DNA from 3 places in the Bacillus sp. CPT56D-587-MTF genome. Region 3 is predicted to be linked to each of the others. Evidence: riboswitches for the same ligand, from Rfam matches in the RefSeq annotation. Region 3 holds a riboswitch; each other region holds the start of a gene.
The links. A riboswitch is a leader RNA that binds a small molecule or an ion and turns the genes downstream of it on or off. The one in region 3 is predicted to bind S-adenosylmethionine.
Positions count from the first base shown of each region.

Region 1: it holds a riboswitch for S-adenosylmethionine, as region 3 does, so the genes downstream of both, metK (methionine adenosyltransferase) here and AC3WVZ_RS25860 (peptide ABC transporter substrate-binding protein) in region 3, are expected to answer to the same signal.
Region 2: it holds a riboswitch for S-adenosylmethionine, as region 3 does, so the genes downstream of both, mtnK (S-methyl-5-thioribose kinase) here and AC3WVZ_RS25860 (peptide ABC transporter substrate-binding protein) in region 3, are expected to answer to the same signal.

Region 1 is NZ_JBYTEF010000001.1:4,403,863-4,409,431, forward strand. It holds gene AC3WVZ_RS22710 (MogA/MoaB family molybdenum cofactor biosynthesis protein) at 1-254, opposite strand, end outside; gene AC3WVZ_RS22715 (hypothetical protein) at 491-670, shown strand; gene AC3WVZ_RS22720 (GNAT family N-acetyltransferase) at 742-1,266, shown strand; gene metK (methionine adenosyltransferase) at 1,308-2,507, opposite strand; SAM riboswitch class I at 2,677-2,798, opposite strand; gene pckA (phosphoenolpyruvate carboxykinase (ATP)) at 3,027-4,613, shown strand; partial or broken gene AC3WVZ_RS22735 (IS1182-like element ISBth7 family transposase) at 4,864-5,569, shown strand, end outside.
Region 2 is NZ_JBYTEF010000001.1:3,662,622-3,668,190, reverse strand. It holds gene AC3WVZ_RS18770 (pyridoxal phosphate-dependent aminotransferase) at 1-1,048, opposite strand, end outside; gene AC3WVZ_RS18765 (carbon-nitrogen family hydrolase) at 1,063-1,926, shown strand; SAM riboswitch class I at 1,998-2,139, shown strand; gene mtnK (S-methyl-5-thioribose kinase) at 2,230-3,411, shown strand; gene mtnA (S-methyl-5-thioribose-1-phosphate isomerase) at 3,408-4,469, shown strand; gene AC3WVZ_RS18750 (YvrJ family protein) at 4,537-4,698, shown strand; gene AC3WVZ_RS18745 (3-hydroxybutyrate dehydrogenase) at 4,728-5,504, opposite strand.
Region 3 is NZ_JBYTEF010000001.1:4,981,583-4,987,151, reverse strand. It holds gene AC3WVZ_RS25865 (peptide ABC transporter substrate-binding protein) at 1-682, opposite strand, end outside; gene AC3WVZ_RS25860 (peptide ABC transporter substrate-binding protein) at 1,088-2,728, opposite strand; SAM riboswitch class I at 2,861-2,965, opposite strand; gene AC3WVZ_RS25855 (aldo/keto reductase) at 3,118-3,951, opposite strand; gene proC (pyrroline-5-carboxylate reductase) at 3,953-4,756, opposite strand; gene AC3WVZ_RS25845 (GRP family sugar transporter) at 5,042-5,569, opposite strand, start outside.

The sequences.
Region 1 (5,569 bases), 580 kb from region 3:
GTAATACCAGTACCGCCATTTGTTAATACAACATCTACATCTTCCTTATGATAACCAGCTAACACTGCTTGCTGAATACTTTCTTTATCATCTTTTACAATTTCATAAGAAGTTACTTTATGTCCCGCTTCTTTTAACAATTCATGTAATAGTTGTCCGCTCTTATCTGTTTCTTCCGTACGTGTATCGGAAATCGTAACAATCTTGCAACGCACTTCTTTTGGAGCTTGTTTTTTATGTTCAGTTACACTCATTTTTTATCTTTCCTTTCTTAAAAACTTTTCTTCATTTTATCATACATATCTTTACACAATTATGTATGAAGCCAATAATGCGCCATGATACAATATAAGTATACTAACCCACAAAAAGGAAAGTGCCCTTTCTTATACTCCTAGACTACACATCTTTAGCTACTCTTTATATTTTCTACATAATAGAATTCAATTTTAAAACTTGTACTAAAAAATAAATCGGAGGTCTACCTATTATGGAACTATACAAAAAATTAACAACAACATTCATCCTCTTATTCGTCGCTTCCATCACTGTCGGTTTTTCTCTAAAAGGCGCAATTCCATACGCTACATTAGTAAGTATTATATTCGCAACGCTATTTTTACTAAGCAGTGCATTTTGCGCAGGTAAAGCACGTCAAATGAAAGGTTGATTACATATGTTCCAGAAGAAATCAATCCTTTGTAAATCATGTGAAAAGGAAATACAAAAGGAGGACTTACATTGTTTGAATCAAACCGTATCCAGTTACGAAAGTTTTCCGAAGATGATATTCTAACATATTATAAATGGCATAATGATATAGACGTTATGAGTTCAACTACTCTCACTCTTGATAAATATTCCCTTCAAGACACAGAAAAACTTTGCCAGCAATTTATTCATTCTTCGGACTCTAAGAGCTATATCATTGAAGAAAAATCTACGCATCTTTCAATTGGTATTACTTCTTTAATTCATATTGATTCGTATAATCGAAACGCTGAATGTATTATTGATATTGGTAACAAGGATTACTGGGGGCAAGGTTATGGGAAGGAAGCTTTCACCTTATTATTGGATTATGCATTTTTAGAATTAAATTTACATCGCCTTTCTTTACGAGTATTTTCTTTTAACGATAGAGCAATTAAATTATATAAATCACTCGGTTTTCAACATGAAGGAACTTGTAAAGAAGCTATATTCCGCAATGGCAATTGGCATGACATTGAACTCTTCGCTTTATTCCAACGTAATTATAAATAAAAAAAGCTTTGCGCTCACCGCGCAAAGCTTTTTTTCATATATTATAGACCAGCTTGCTCTTTTAAAGCTGCTGCTTTGTCTGTACGTTCCCATGATAGATCTACATCAGTACGTCCAAAGTGGCCGTAAGCTGCTGTTTGTTTGTAAATTGGGCGACGTAAGTCTAGCATTTTAATAATACCAGCTGGGCGAAGATCGAAGTTGTTACGAACTAGCTCTACTAGTACGTCTTCAGATACTTTACCAGTGCCGAATGTATCAACTGAAATTGATACTGGTTGTGCTACACCGATTGCGTATGCAAGTTGTACTTCTGCTTTTTCAGCAAAACCAGCTGCTACGATGTTTTTCGCAACATAACGAGCTGCATATGCTGCAGAACGGTCAACTTTCGTTGCATCTTTACCAGAGAATGCACCGCCACCGTGGCGAGCGTATCCACCGTAAGTATCAACGATGATTTTACGTCCTGTTAAACCAGCATCACCTTGTGGTCCACCAATTACGAAGCGGCCAGTTGGGTTAATGAAGAATTTCGTTTCTCCATCCATTAATTCTGCTGGTACTACAGCTTTAATTACGTGCTCTTTTAAGTCGCGATCGATTTCTTCCCATGTAACATCTGGGTGATGTTGTGTAGAAATTACGATAGTATCAACACGTACTGGTTTACCATTTTCATCATACTCAACTGTAACTTGCGTTTTTCCATCCGGACGTAAGTATGATAATGTATCATCTTTACGTACTTCAGTTAAACGGCGAGCTAATTTGTGAGCAAGCGAGATTGGAAGTGGCATTAACTCTTGTGTTTCATTACATGCGAAACCAAACATTAAACCTTGGTCTCCTGCACCAATTGCCTCAATCTCAGCGTCAGTCATTTGACCTTCGCGTGCTTCTAGCGCTTGGTCAACACCCATAGCGATGTCAGCAGATTGCTCATCGATAGATGTTAAAACTGCACAAGTTTCTGCATCGAATCCGTATTTTGCGCGTGTGTAACCAATGCCTTGAATTGTTTCACGAACGATTTTTGGAATATCTACGTAAGTAGAAGTCGTAATTTCCCCCGCTACCAATACTAAACCAGTTGTTACAGTTGTTTCACAAGCTACACGTGCATTTGCGTCTTTTGATAAGATCGCATCTAAAATTGAATCAGAAATTTGGTCACAAATTTTATCTGGATGTCCTTCAGTTACAGACTCAGATGTGAACAGATGACGTTTTTTTGTCATGTGGTAAACCTCCCTACAGTAATTGTATATATTGTACGGAACTCATCCTTAATTTGCCACAAACTGCGACATACATTTATTCTCCCACACAAGCATACAGAAAAACCTTTCCTACTTTACATAGAGGAAAGGTTTAATTTGCTACTTGCATACTGCTTTTTGCCCTTCGCTCTTATCGTTCGAGACCTGTAGCCTCGCACAGGTTTTAGCACCTATTCACCTGTATTTACCACTACAAGTGAGGTTGCTGGGCTTCATCGGGCCTGTCCCTCCGCCAGCTCGGGATAAGAGAGTATCCGTCCCAACCTATACTAAAGAAATGATATTCATTTGTCAATTAATATTCACATTTTCCTGAAAGTTTTTCTCAATACGCCTGAAATGAAATATTAATAGGGAAATAATGCATTCACACAAACAAAAAGAAATAAATAGTATACATTATTTATATAATTGTGTTATACTCTTGTTGGGGATTACGAGAAATATTTCATTAAATGAAAAGGATGGTATATAAATATGAGTACTGTGAATGTCCAAATTGGTTTACACGAATTATTGAACGGAAGCAATGCACAGATTCAACTAAGTGTTCCGCAATTAGTGGAAAAAGTATTAATGCGAAATGAAGGGAAATTAACTTCGACTGGTGCCGTTTCTGCTTCAACTGGAAAATATACAGGACGTTCTCCTAAAGATAAATTTATTGTGAAAGAAGCATCGGTTGCTGACAAAATTGCTTGGGGAGCTGTGAACCAACCGATTTCTGAAGAACATTTTAATAAATTATATACTAAAGTTTTAGAATACTTAAAAGAAAAAGAAGAGTTATTCGTCTTCAAAGGATTTGCAGGCGCTGACCGCAATTACCGCCTACCAATTCAAGTTATTAACGAATATGCATGGCACAATTTATTTGTACATCAATTATTCATTCGTCCAACTGAAGAAGAATTAACAACTCATGAATCAGAGTTCACAATTGTTTCTGCACCGAATTTCAAAGCTGATCCAGCTGTTGACGGTACAAACTCTGAAGCATTCATTATGGTTTCATTCGAAAAACGTATCGTACTAATTGGTGGTACAGAATACGCTGGAGAAATGAAAAAATCAATCTTCTCTATTATGAACTTCTTATTACCTGAACAAGATATTCTTTCTATGCATTGCTCTGCAAACGTAGGTGAAGAAGGCGACGTAGCACTATTCTTCGGTTTATCTGGAACAGGTAAAACAACATTATCTGCTGATCCAAACCGTAAACTAATCGGTGATGATGAGCACGGTTGGTCTGATAACGGTGTATTCAATATTGAAGGCGGTTGCTACGCGAAATGTGTAAACCTTTCTCACGAGAAAGAACCACAAATTTTCGATGCAATCACATTTGGATCTGTTTTAGAAAACGTTATCATTAATGACCAAACACGTATCGCCGACTACAACGATACTACTTTAACAGAAAATACTCGTGCTGCATACCCTATGCATGCGATCGACAATATCGTACTGCCAAGTGTTGCTGGACACCCAAATACAATTATTTTCTTAACTGCTGATGCATCTGGCGTATTGCCTCCAATCAGTAAGTTATCAAAAGAGCAAGCTATGTATCATTTCTTAAGTGGTTACACTAGTAAACTAGCAGGAACAGAGCGCGGCGTTACATCTCCGCAAGCAACATTCTCAACTTGCTTCGGTTCACCATTCTTACCACTTGATGCATCTCGCTATGCTGAAATGCTTGGTGAAAAAATCGAGAAACACGATGCGAAAGTATTCTTAGTAAACACTGGCTGGACTGGTGGCGAATACGGCGTTGGTAAACGTATGAACTTAGGTTACACTCGTGCAATGATTCAAGCAGCATTAAACGGTGAACTTGCGAAAACTGAAACAGCTAAACATGACATCTTCGGTCTTGAAGTTCCACTTCACGTACCAGGTGTACCTGACGAAGTGTTAATGCCTGAACAAACTTGGGCTGATAAAGCTGCTTACAAAGCAAAAGCAATCGAACTTGCAAATGAATTCAAAGCTAACTTCAAAAAGTTCGACAGCGTATCTGAAGACATTATTAACTTAGGCGGTCCAATCGCTTAAATTAAAACTTTCTGTTGGAATAACCCTTTACTCATATGAATAAGTGTCGTGTAACCGTAAAGTTTCGCGTACTCACCGACAAAACCCAATGCGGCTTAACGGTTACACACACTTACATAAAAAAGAAGCTTACGTGAAAACGTAAGCTTCTTCAGGCTGTGGAGAAAGTCTTCTCCACAGCCTGTTTTTGTGTCTGAACCTCTTTTTATGTGTCAACACTGATAAAAAAGAGGAAAAGGAGAGATTTTTTATGATGGGTGCTTTAAAAAATCATCGTGATGAGCGTGTATCTGTTTCTGTAGAAGAGTTGGTTCCACAAGAACATTTCCTTCGTGCAATTGAAGCGACAATTAGTTTTGATTTTATTGAAGAGAAGTTACGCCCTTATTACTGTGAAAACAATGGACGCCCGTCCATTCATCCTATTGTTTTATTTAAGATGATGTTTATTGGATATTTTTACGGTATTCGTTCTGAGCGTCAATTGGAAAAGGAAATTAAAACGAATATTGCCTACCGTTGGTTTTTAGGGTTTTCTCTATCGGATACTATTCCGGATCACTCTACAATCAGTTGGAATCGTCGTACTCGTTTTATTCATACAAATATTTTCGAAGAAATTTTTGATGAGATTGTGAGACAAGCGACGGAGCACCGGATGGTAGGAGGACGTGCACTGATGACAGATTCTACACATATTAAGGCCAATGCCAATAAAAATAAATTTGTACATAAATATAAAAAAGAAAAAGCAAAGTTTTATATAGACGAGCTAGAAGCTGCGGTAATCGAAGATCGTGAGGTACATGGAAAAAAGAATTAAAACCTAGAAAGGAAAGTGATACCCCTACCAAAAAAACTCGTATAAGTACAACGGATCCAGATAGTGGATTTTTAATGAGAGATGGAAAACCAAATGGTTTTCATTTCTTGGATCATCGTACGACTGATGCGAA
Region 2 (5,569 bases), 1.3 Mb from region 3:
CATGTGCTTTTTCTAGTAAAATATCAGAAAATTGCTCAGAGGTGTATCCTTTTGGAACGGGAAGCCATGCAAAGAACGATCCTGTTGGAATGTCTACATTCCAACCAATTGAGTGACAGGCTGAAATAAGAGCGTTTCTTCGAGATTCGTAACTATTTACAAGGTCTATTACACAAGAATGTGAACTTAATAGCGCTTCTCGAGCGGCATCTTGAACTGCACCGAATATACTAACATACATATGATCTTGTAATAGGTTAATTGTTTCAATCACACTTTCATTCCCTACAGCAAAAGCGATGCGCCAGCCAGCCATATTGAAAGTTTTTGATAATGTGTAAATTTCAATTCCTATATCTTTCGCACCATCTGCTTGCAAGAAACTAACAGGTTTTTGACCATCAAATCCGATAGCGCCATAAGCAAAATCGTGAACAACTAATATATTATGTTTATTAGCAAAGTGAATGGTTTCATCAAAAAAATCTTTTGATGCAGTAGCACCGGTAGGATTATTTGGATAGTTTAAAAACATTAATTTTGCACGCTCTGCAATAGAGGCATCAATGTTCGTATAATCTGGTAAAAAGTTATTTTCTGCAATAAGTGGCATTCTTTCAAAGTGTGCTTTTGCTAAAGCAACCCCTGATAAATAATCTGGATAACCTGGATCCGGAACGAGAATCGTATCACCAGGATTTGTAAAACAAATCGGTAATTCTACTAGTCCAGCCTTCCCACCAAACAAAATAGCAACTTCAGTTTTTGGGTTTAATTCGACGCCATATTCACGTTTATAGAATGTAGCCACGGCTTCCTTTAAGCTTTCATGTCCGCGAAATGGCGGATATTTATGATGAATGGTCTTTTCGGCAGCATCTTGTAAAGCTTTTACGATATGCTGCGGTGTTGGTTGATCTGGATTACCTTGACCTAGATTAATAACATCGTGACCAGCTGCAACGACTTTGTTAACTTTTGCAACAAGTGAAGCGAAAAATTGTGTTGGCAATGATGTTACTATCTCAGAAGGTTGAAATAATTTCATACTTTCCACCTCTTTTGAAAGTTGTTACAATTCTAGTGACAAATGATATAATCTTTCCAGTATTTTGTAAAGAGAAAAATAAGAATGGGGCTGAAAAAATGAAAGTCGCATGTATTCAAATGGATATTGTTTTTGGAGATGTAGAAAAAAATATTGAGAATGCTAAAAATAAAATAAGTGAAGCTATGAAGGAAAGGCCAGATGTTATCGTCTTACCAGAACTATGGACAACAGGATATGATTTAACGAGACTTTCTGAAATTGCAGATAGGGATGGAGTGGAAACGAAAGAAAAGTTAATAGAATGGGCGAAGCGATATGATGTACATATTGTTGGTGGGTCCATAGCAAAGCAAACAGAGCAAGGCGTTACAAATACGATGTATGTTGTAAATAATGAAGGACAGTTAGTCAACGAATATAGTAAAGTACATTTATTTCAGCTTATGGATGAACATAAATATTTAATAGCTGGTAATGGTACGGGCGAATTTAAGCTAGATGATGTTGAATGCGCTGGAACAATTTGTTATGATATTCGTTTTCCAGAGTGGATGCGTGTTCATACTGCTAAAGGGGCAAAAGTATTATTTGTTGTAGCTGAATGGCCATTAGTTCGTTTAGCACATTGGCGTTTGCTATTGCAAGCAAGAGCAGTTGAAAATCAGTGTTATGTTGTTGCGTGTAATAGAGCAGGGAAGGATCCGAATAATGTGTTTGCAGGTCATTCTTTAATTGTGGATCCTTGGGGTGAAGTTGTAGTAGAGGCGAATGAAGAGGAATCAATTTTATTTGGAGAGCTTGAATTCGAGAAAATTAAAGAAGTACGTAAAGGAATTCCAGTTTTTGCGGATCGCCGTCCAGAATTATACAAATAAAATGTTGACAAGTGATTTTTATTCTTGGTATAGTCTTCAACATAAAGTTAAAAATTCAAAAAATTATACAACTCTTATCAAGAGCAGGTGGAGGGATTTGGCCCGATGAAGCCCAGCAACCGACCGTAATACCATTGTGAAATGGGGCGTTTATTACGCCAAAAGGCACGGTGCTAATTCCAGCAGAAAGTAAAACTTTCTGGCAGATAAGAGGAGAGAAGATAAACTTCAAACCTCTTTCTTAGTGGAAAGAGGTTTTTCTATGTTAGAAAAACCTCTGAATTTAAAAAGGGGGAGAAGAAGATGGGATATTATTCATTAACAGAAATAACAGCTGTACAATATGCGAAAGATTATGGCTATTTTGAAGAGAAGGCAAATGTCATTTGTCATGAAATTGGAGATGGAAACTTAAATTACGTGTTCAAATTAGATGATGGAGAGAAATCCATTATAATAAAACAAGCACTGCCTTATGCGAAAGTAGTTGGTGAAAGCTGGCCATTGTCTATAAAAAGAGCAACGATTGAAAGCAAGGCATTACAAATTTTTGCGCAGTATGTACCGGATTATGTTCCAGTAGTGTACAGTCATGACGAAGAGTTAGCGATAACGGTAATAGAAGACTTATCAAGACTAACAATTACAAGAAAAGGATTAATAGACGGAGAAGAATATCCGCTTTTATCCCAGCATATTGGTCGTTTTCTAGCACATGTTTTATTTTACACTTCAGATTTTGGTTTACAGTCAGAAGAGAAGAGGATACTAGAAGGTACCTTTGTAAATCCGGACCTATGTAAAATTACAGAGGATTTAGTGTTTACAGATCCGTTTGGGCATTATGATACAAATGATTATGAGCCAGATTTACAGCTCGTGGTTGATGAACTTTGGAGTGATAAAACTTTAAAACTAAAAGTAGCACAATATAAATATAAGTTCTTAACAAGAAAAGAAACTCTTATTCATGGTGATTTACATACTGGTAGTATTTTTTCGTCACCTTCTGAAACGAAAGTGATTGATCCAGAATTTGCGACATATGGCCCATTTGGGTTTGACATAGGTCAATTTATTGCAAATCTATTATTAAATGCGTTATCTAGAGAAGAAGAAAAGAGAAGTGTACTATTTTTCCATATAGAAAAGACGTGGAGTTATTTTGTAGAGACTTTTACAAAGTTATGGATTGGAGAAGGTGTAGAAGCATATACGAAAGAAAAACAATGGTTACCAATTATTTTGCAAAATATCTTTACTGATGCTGTTGGATTTGCCGGATGTGAACTAATTCGTAGAACAATTGGTTTAGCTCATGTAGCAGATTTAGATGAAATAGAAAATAAAGAAACAAGAATTCAAGCTAAGAAACAAGCGCTATCCTTAGGAAAAGAACTAATAAAATATGAATCTAAAAGTGCTGATATTCAACTGTTTCGAACATTATTTCAACAGACAGTTTCAAGGGGTGTAAAAGCATGAGTACAATCGTTACGGTTCCGAGATCTGTAAGTTGGAAAGGGGATGCAATTGCGGTATTAAATCAAACGAAATTGCCACATAGCACAGAATACAAAACATTAACGACTATTGAAGAGGTTTGGAAAAGTATCATAATGTTAGAAGTACGCGGAGCGCCTGCAATTGGAATTGTAGCTGCATTTGGCTTGGCGCTTGCAGCGAAAAAATATAATACTTTACATATCGAAGAATTTCAAAAGAAGTTTAATAGAGACTGTAACTATTTAGGGACATCACGCCCAACGGCAGTAAATTTATTTTGGGCAATTGATCGTATGAGAGAATCTATTCGAGAGATTACTACAATAAAAGAAGCGCAAAAAATATTAGAAGAAGAAGCGCTTCGCATTCAACAGGAAGATGAAGAGGTGTGTCGAAATATTGGGGAATATGCGTTAACATGTTTTAAAGATGGCGATAATATTTTAACAATCTGTAACGCTGGAAGTATCGCAACTGCCAGATATGGAACTGCATTAGCTCCCTTTTATATTGGAAAAGAGAAAGGTGTGCGTTTACATGCATATGCGTGTGAAACGAGACCAGTTTTACAAGGTGGTCGCTTAACGACGTGGGAATTGAAGCAAGCAAATATTGATGTGACCCTTATAACAGATAATACTGCAGCTCATGCTATTCAAACGAAAGAAATAAACGCAATTATTGTGGGGGCGGATCGAATTGTCGCAAATGGAGATACAGCCAATAAAATAGGGACAATGAATTTAGCTATTTTAGCAAAGTACTTTAATATCCCATTTTACGTTGCTGCGCCACTGTCAACATTTGATGTTACGAAAGAAACTGGAGCCGAAATTATTATTGAAGAAAGAGATGAAACAGAAGTTACGAAAATCTTTGGAAAACAAGTAGCACCAATTGGAACGGATGTTTATAATCCAGCATTTGACATAACACCGAATGAATTAATTACAGGAATTATTACTGAGAAAGGTATTATACGCGGGGACTATAAACGAGAAATTGCATCATTATTTGAAAAACAAGCTAATACATAATAGCTTGTTTTTTTATGCCTAAATGCAGTGTTTTCTCTTACTTATATAATGAAAGGAGGGGAAGAGGGTGGAAGAGTGGATCAAGATGATAGGTAATGTAGGGTTTCCGATTGTTGTAACATTATATTTACTCCACCGTATTGAAAGTAAATTAGAGGGGGTAATTGTTGCAATTGAGAAGCTCCCGCGGCAATTAATAAAGTACGAAGATCCTCGGGATAAAAAATAAAGTTTGCTCTTCTTGAGCAAACTTTATTTTTATTGAGCGGTATAACCACCATCGATAACGACAGCTTGACCAGTTATACCTTTAGCTTTTTCACTCGCTAAAAACATCGCATAATCTGCAATTTCTTGTACTTGTAATAAGCGCTTTTGTGGAACGAGTGGATAAATAACATCTTCTAAAACATTTTCAAGTGGTACATTTCGTGTAGTAGCTAAGTCTTGTAGTTGATTACGTACAAGGGGGGTATCAACATAACCAGGGCAAAGGGCATTAACAGTAATACCATGCGTAGCACCTTCTAAAGCGGCAACTTTTGTTAATCCAATTACGCCATGTTTTGCACTATTGTAGGCAGCTTTTCCAGCAAACCCGACAAGGCCGTTAATGGAAGCGACATTAATAATACGACCATATTTTTGTTGTTTCATAATCGGAAAGGCATGCTTAATTGCAATAAACGGAGCAATTTGCATAATTTGAATTAGTAGCTCGAACTTTTCAGTTGGAAAGTCTTCAATGGGTGAAACGTGTTGCATTCCTGCGTTGTTAATTAATATATGTAATGAACCGAAATGATCAACTGTTTGAGAAATTGCTGCTGTAATTTCCTCTTCAGATGTAACGTCACATTTTAAACCGATAGCTTGAAAACCTTCATTTTGTAATTGTTCAGCAGCTTCTTTTGCACGTTCTTCAAGCCGATCGGTAATCACAACTTTTGCACCTTCTTTTGCAAAAGCCTTTCCCATTTCATAACCAATGCCACTTGCAGCACCTGTTAAAAAGACAACTCGATTTGTAACCATGATGAAAAACATCCCTTCATAATAAAGTTTTCATAGTGCTCTATTTAGAGAAGCTATAATGAAAT
Region 3 (5,569 bases):
GTTCGTGTTTCCAGTTATCTAATGTGAAAGCACCGTTGTAAATTAAATGATTTGTTTCTAAACCGTATTTATCGCCCTGAGACTTTAAGTACTCTTCATTAATTGGCAAGAATGTTGAGAATGTCGTTAAGCTTAAGAAGTAAGGAACAGGACGGTCTAGTTGTACTTCTAACGTTTTGTCATCAACAGCTTTGACCCCTAGTTGATCAATTGGTAATTGTTTTTGGTTTATTTGTTTCGCATTCTGTACATCGAAGAATAAGAATGCGTATTCAGCTGCTGTATCAGGATTTACGGCACGTTGCCAAGCAAAGACGAAGTCCTTTGCTGTAACAGGAGTACCGTTTGACCATTTTGAATCACGCAGATGGAATGTATATTTTGTTTTATCGGGACTAATGTCAACCGACTCAGCAACACCAGGAATCGGTTTGTTATCTTCTCCCATTGCATATAGCCCTTCAAAAACATTACGCATTACGTTCATGGATTCCCCATCCGTTGCTTTTGCAACATCCATTGTTGGAATTTCTGAAGCGAATGATAAGTTAATTGCCTGTTTATCAGGTGCTTTATCGTTTGCTTTCGCTCCGCTTGCATTATCTTTATTTCCCCCGCAAGCAGTTAGTAATAGACTTGCCCCTAAAACAGATGCAACAACAGGTACAACTTTTTTCTTCATTGTTCGTTCCTCCCTAAATGTGTTGTTCGTAACGTCATAATGTCCGTGTCTTGAAGTAGCTATAGAAGGAGATAAAACCTATTATAAATATTTGTTTATAGGTAATCAGGTGTTCTATATGTATATACATGTCGAACTATAATCTATCGTTATATGTTTCAACGTAGTAGACATTATATTTTGATGGTGAAATATTTTGTTTCTTTGATTATTTAGAATATTAACACTGAAAAGAACTATATGTCAATAATAAAAATAGATTGTTAATTTATCAGAATAATATATTAAAAAAGCAGATTCTCATGTGTGAGAGAACCTATTTTTAATATATTTCGCTAAAAAAACAATTGGTGTGGGCTAATAATAAGTGGGGATGAAGAAACCCCCGCTTATTAAAGTTTCACTTTATTTTTCAATTTTTGTCCACTTGAAGTTTAATTGACCTGCAAAGTCTACTTGCACAATTCCTTTCACATAAGAACGTTCTAAATAAGATTCGCCTTTTTGGTAAAGAGGAGCGATAACAGAGTCTTTAAATAATATTTTCTCGGATGCTAGTAATGCTTCCCAGCGAGCTTTTTCATCACCAGCTAAAGTTGTTTTCACTTTTGCTATTGTTTCATCGAATTCCTTATTAGAGTAATGATCTAAGTTATAAGGGTTATTCGTTGTAAATAGCTCAAGGAATGTAATTGGATCCGCAAAGTCAGGGCTCCAGCCATCAATTCCGATTTCGTAGTCACCTTTTAATAAAAGCGAAACTTGTTGCTTACGCGGCTGAGGTTTTATATTTACTATTAATCCATCTAGATTCTTTTCTAGTTGTCCTTTTAAGAATTCACCAGTTTTCTTATCAAGGTCAGCATCACTCGTTAATAATTCTAATGTTATCTTTTCAGAACCAAGCTCTTGTTTAGCTTTTTTCCATAACTCTTGTGCAGATTTTGTATCAACTTTTGTTAAATCGCCGTTTGCAGTACGGAAGTCTTTTCCTTCAGGTCCTTTTGCAAAGTTTTTTGGAACGAGACCAAATGTTGGTGTAGAGCCATCATTTAATAACGTATTTACAAAGGATTTTCTATCAATTGTTTGATCAATTGCTTGGCGTGCAGAAACGTTTTGAAGTACTTTGTTTTGTTGATTCATACGTAAAAATTGTACGCCTACGTTTGGACGTTCTTTAAAGTTAGCATCCTTTTTATATTTATCGACGAAGTCAGATGTTAGTTTTATACGATCTAATTGTTTTGACTCGAATAAATTTACTTCTGTTGATTTTTCTTTTACGACATTAAAATTGATTTCTTCTAGTTTGACAGTATCTTTATCCCAATAGGTAGGGTTCTTCTTAAATTTAAAGCTTTGTTCGTGCTTCCAATCGCTTAGTGTAAAAGCTCCATTGTACAAGATTGTATTATCTTCTAAAGCGTACTTATCACCTTGTACTTTAAAGAATTCCTCATTAATTGGTAGAAATGTTGGGAACGCTGTTAAGCTAATAAAATAAGGAACAGGACGCTCTAATTCTACCTCAAACGTATGGTCATCAACTGCTTTTACACCAAGTTGGTCGGCTGGAAGTTCTTTGTTGTTAATTTTTGTTGCGTTTTTAATATCAAAGAATAAAAATGCATATTCAGAGGCTGTTGCTGGATCTACGGCACGTTGCCAAGCGAACACAAAATCTTTAGCTGTAACAGGAGTGCCGTTTGACCATTTTGAATCTCGCAAATGGAATGTGTATTTCGTTTTATCGCCACTTACTTCATGAGATTTTGCAACACCAGGAACAGGTTTGTTACCTTCACCAAGATTATACAAACCTTCAAATACGTTTCTCATTACTTGACCAGAATCAGTATCTGTAGCACGAGCCGTATCCATTGTTCGTATTTCAGTAGGTGAAGATAAGTTTAAAACCTGTTTACTAGGTGCCTCGTCTTTTGCATTTGCTCCGCTTGCTTCGTTTTTATAATTACCGCAACCAGTTAATAAAATACTTACTCCTACAACTGATGCAATACCGGGTACAAACTTCTTTTTCATTTGATTTTCCTCCTAAATAATTAAGTTTGGATGATGATGAGGGAAATGAAAAATAAAAAATCCCTCTTTTCATATTGAGAAAGAGGGATTTTTACGTACAAGTTATGCACCCGTATATAAACGAAGTCCCTCATTCTATCTTTCAAGCATAAAGCTTGCAGGAAGTGGCACAGTATTCAAAATGAACCTGTTGCCGAGGTTTCAAAGGGCCAGTCCCTCCACCTCTCTTGATACAATGAGTAAACGAATAAATTTTATTAATTTTTGTGTTTCTTTGATAATTCAAAATCTTACACCTTGAATAATGAAGTGTCAACTAAATGAAATATAGTTTAAATTTTCAGTTTTCTTAAATGGAAAAACCACTGCATATGGCAGTGGTTTTTCTACTAGAAGTTAAAGTTATCTGGATCTGGACCAACGCGACGATCTTCATTTAAAGCTTGAATTGCTTTCATATCATCAGCACTTAATTCAAAGTCGAAGATGTTTGCATTTTCAATAATGCGATGTTCTTTAATTGATTTGGGAATTGTTACAACTTCGTTTTGTAAATCCCAACGTAAAATAATTTGCGCAGTTGATTTATTATATTTTGTCGCAATTTCTTGTAACGTTGGATTATCTAGTAGTTGTCCTTGCATTAATGGTGACCAAGCTTCAAGCTGGATATTATGTTCTTTACAGAATGCATGTAACTCTTCTTGTGCTAAACGTGGGTGGTATTCCACTTGGTTGACCATTGGCTTAATTTCAGCAATTTCAAATACGTCTTGTAAGTGGTGAATGTGGAAATTACTCACACCGATAGCGCGAACACGGCCATCTTTATAAAGTGTTTCTAATGCTTTCCATGATTCAGTATATTTCCCTTTTACAGGCCAATGTACTAAATATAAATCTAAATATTCTAGACCTAATTTCTCTAATGTAGTTTCAAATGCTTGAAGCGTTGTTTCATATCCTTGATCGCTATTCCATACTTTTGAGGTAATAAATAATTCTTCACGTGAAACACCGGATTCACGAATCGCTTGCCCAACGCCTTCTTCATTTTGATAGATTGCTGCAGTATCGATGCTGCGGTAGCCATTTTTAATTGCTGCTTTTACAGAATCAATTACTTCTGAACCATCTTCTACTTTAAAAACACCTAAACCAAACCAAGGCATTTTTACACCGTTATGTAATGTTGTATAATCTTTTAAACTTGTTAAAATCATATTATTTCCCCCTAGCTTTTTTGTTTGTTGCTTCTACTGCTTTTTGAATTGCCTCTGAAAAATTATATTCGTATAAAGTTTTGAGACCCTCAGCTGTGGAACCACCTGGCGTTATTACTTGTTCGCGAAGGTTAGCTGGATTTTGCGTTTGTTCAAGCATAGAAGCAGAGCCAGAAATCATTTGAATGACAAGGTGTTTTGCGGTTTCTTCATCAACTCCATAACTTTTTGTTGCTTCAATTAAGCTTTCAGCAAAGTAATAAAGGAAGGCTGGTGCACTTCCAGTAACTGCAGTAAGCTGATGAACTTCTTCCTCAGTACAAAGTTGCGAAGTACCAATACCTTTTAAAAGTAGTTGCAGGGTTTCTTGATGTATCTCGTTTACTGATTGTCCCATTGTATATAAGGAGATAGACTTTCCAATTTCAGCAGCTGTATTAGGCATAATCCAAGCAACAGGCGTGCCTTTTGGGAGTCTAGCTTCTAAATAAGATGGTCCAATGCCAGCTGCTACTGTTACGACTAGTTGATTTGATATTAACGGAGATAGCTCAGCTAATAACTCTTCATGAGCCGAAGGTGGCATTGCTAAAACAACCGTATCAACAGATGTAACATGCTGTTTCCAATCTGTTGTAGTAGACACATTATATTGATGTTGTAACTGTTTTAGCTTTTCTATGTTGCTTCGGTTAGAGACGATAATTTCTTCGATGTACTCTTTGCTTGTTTTAAGTAATCCGGAAAATATAGCTTCTGCCATACGACCGGCACCAATAAATAAAATTCGATGTTTAGTTAGCATATCCTTTATTCCTTTCTAGTAGAGATATGTTATAAAAACGATATCATCTTTAAGAGAATTTTGTAAAAAGAAAAGACTTACCGTAGATGGAATGGATAATGAGAAGGAGGAAATTCATGCTAATATTAGCTATTATTAATCTCTTTATATGTGTAGCTGGTTTGCTAGAGTGGAAGAGCAATTATAAGGGGCAAGAACATACAAATAATTATATCTAGAAAATAATTAGAATTAAAAAACCCCTGAAGTACATATGCTTCAGGGGTTTACTAATAGAATATAAGATTATGCTTTTGTCATACCAAGTAATACAGCGCCGCCGATAATTAAAACACTACCTAGTGCAATAAAGATCAATTGACGTTTTGTTTTCTTTTCACCTAAGAATACAATCGCACCGAATGTTGAGATAACGATTCCAGTTTGAGATAATGGGAAGCTTGTTGCTACTCCAACACGTGGTAATGAAAGAAGTAAGAATAAGTTTCCAGTTCCCCATAGTAAACCAGACAAAGCATTACGGATTGCATATTTGTTAAATGGTTTATGTTTAGACGTCAGTACAACCGCACCAACAAACATACCAACTGCTTGTGGTAAAATAGCAGACCAACCATCGATATTATACCAACGAATAATAATTACATATACAAGATAGCCGAAAGTAGAAACAATTAAAGTAAGAAGTCCTTTTTTCAATTGTCCAGGTGGCTGAGCATTTTCTTTATCATCTAATGATGTGAATACAACACCAACTACGATTAATAGGATTGCAATCGTTCCCAGAATGATCGTTGTAGTAGTAGTCCACTC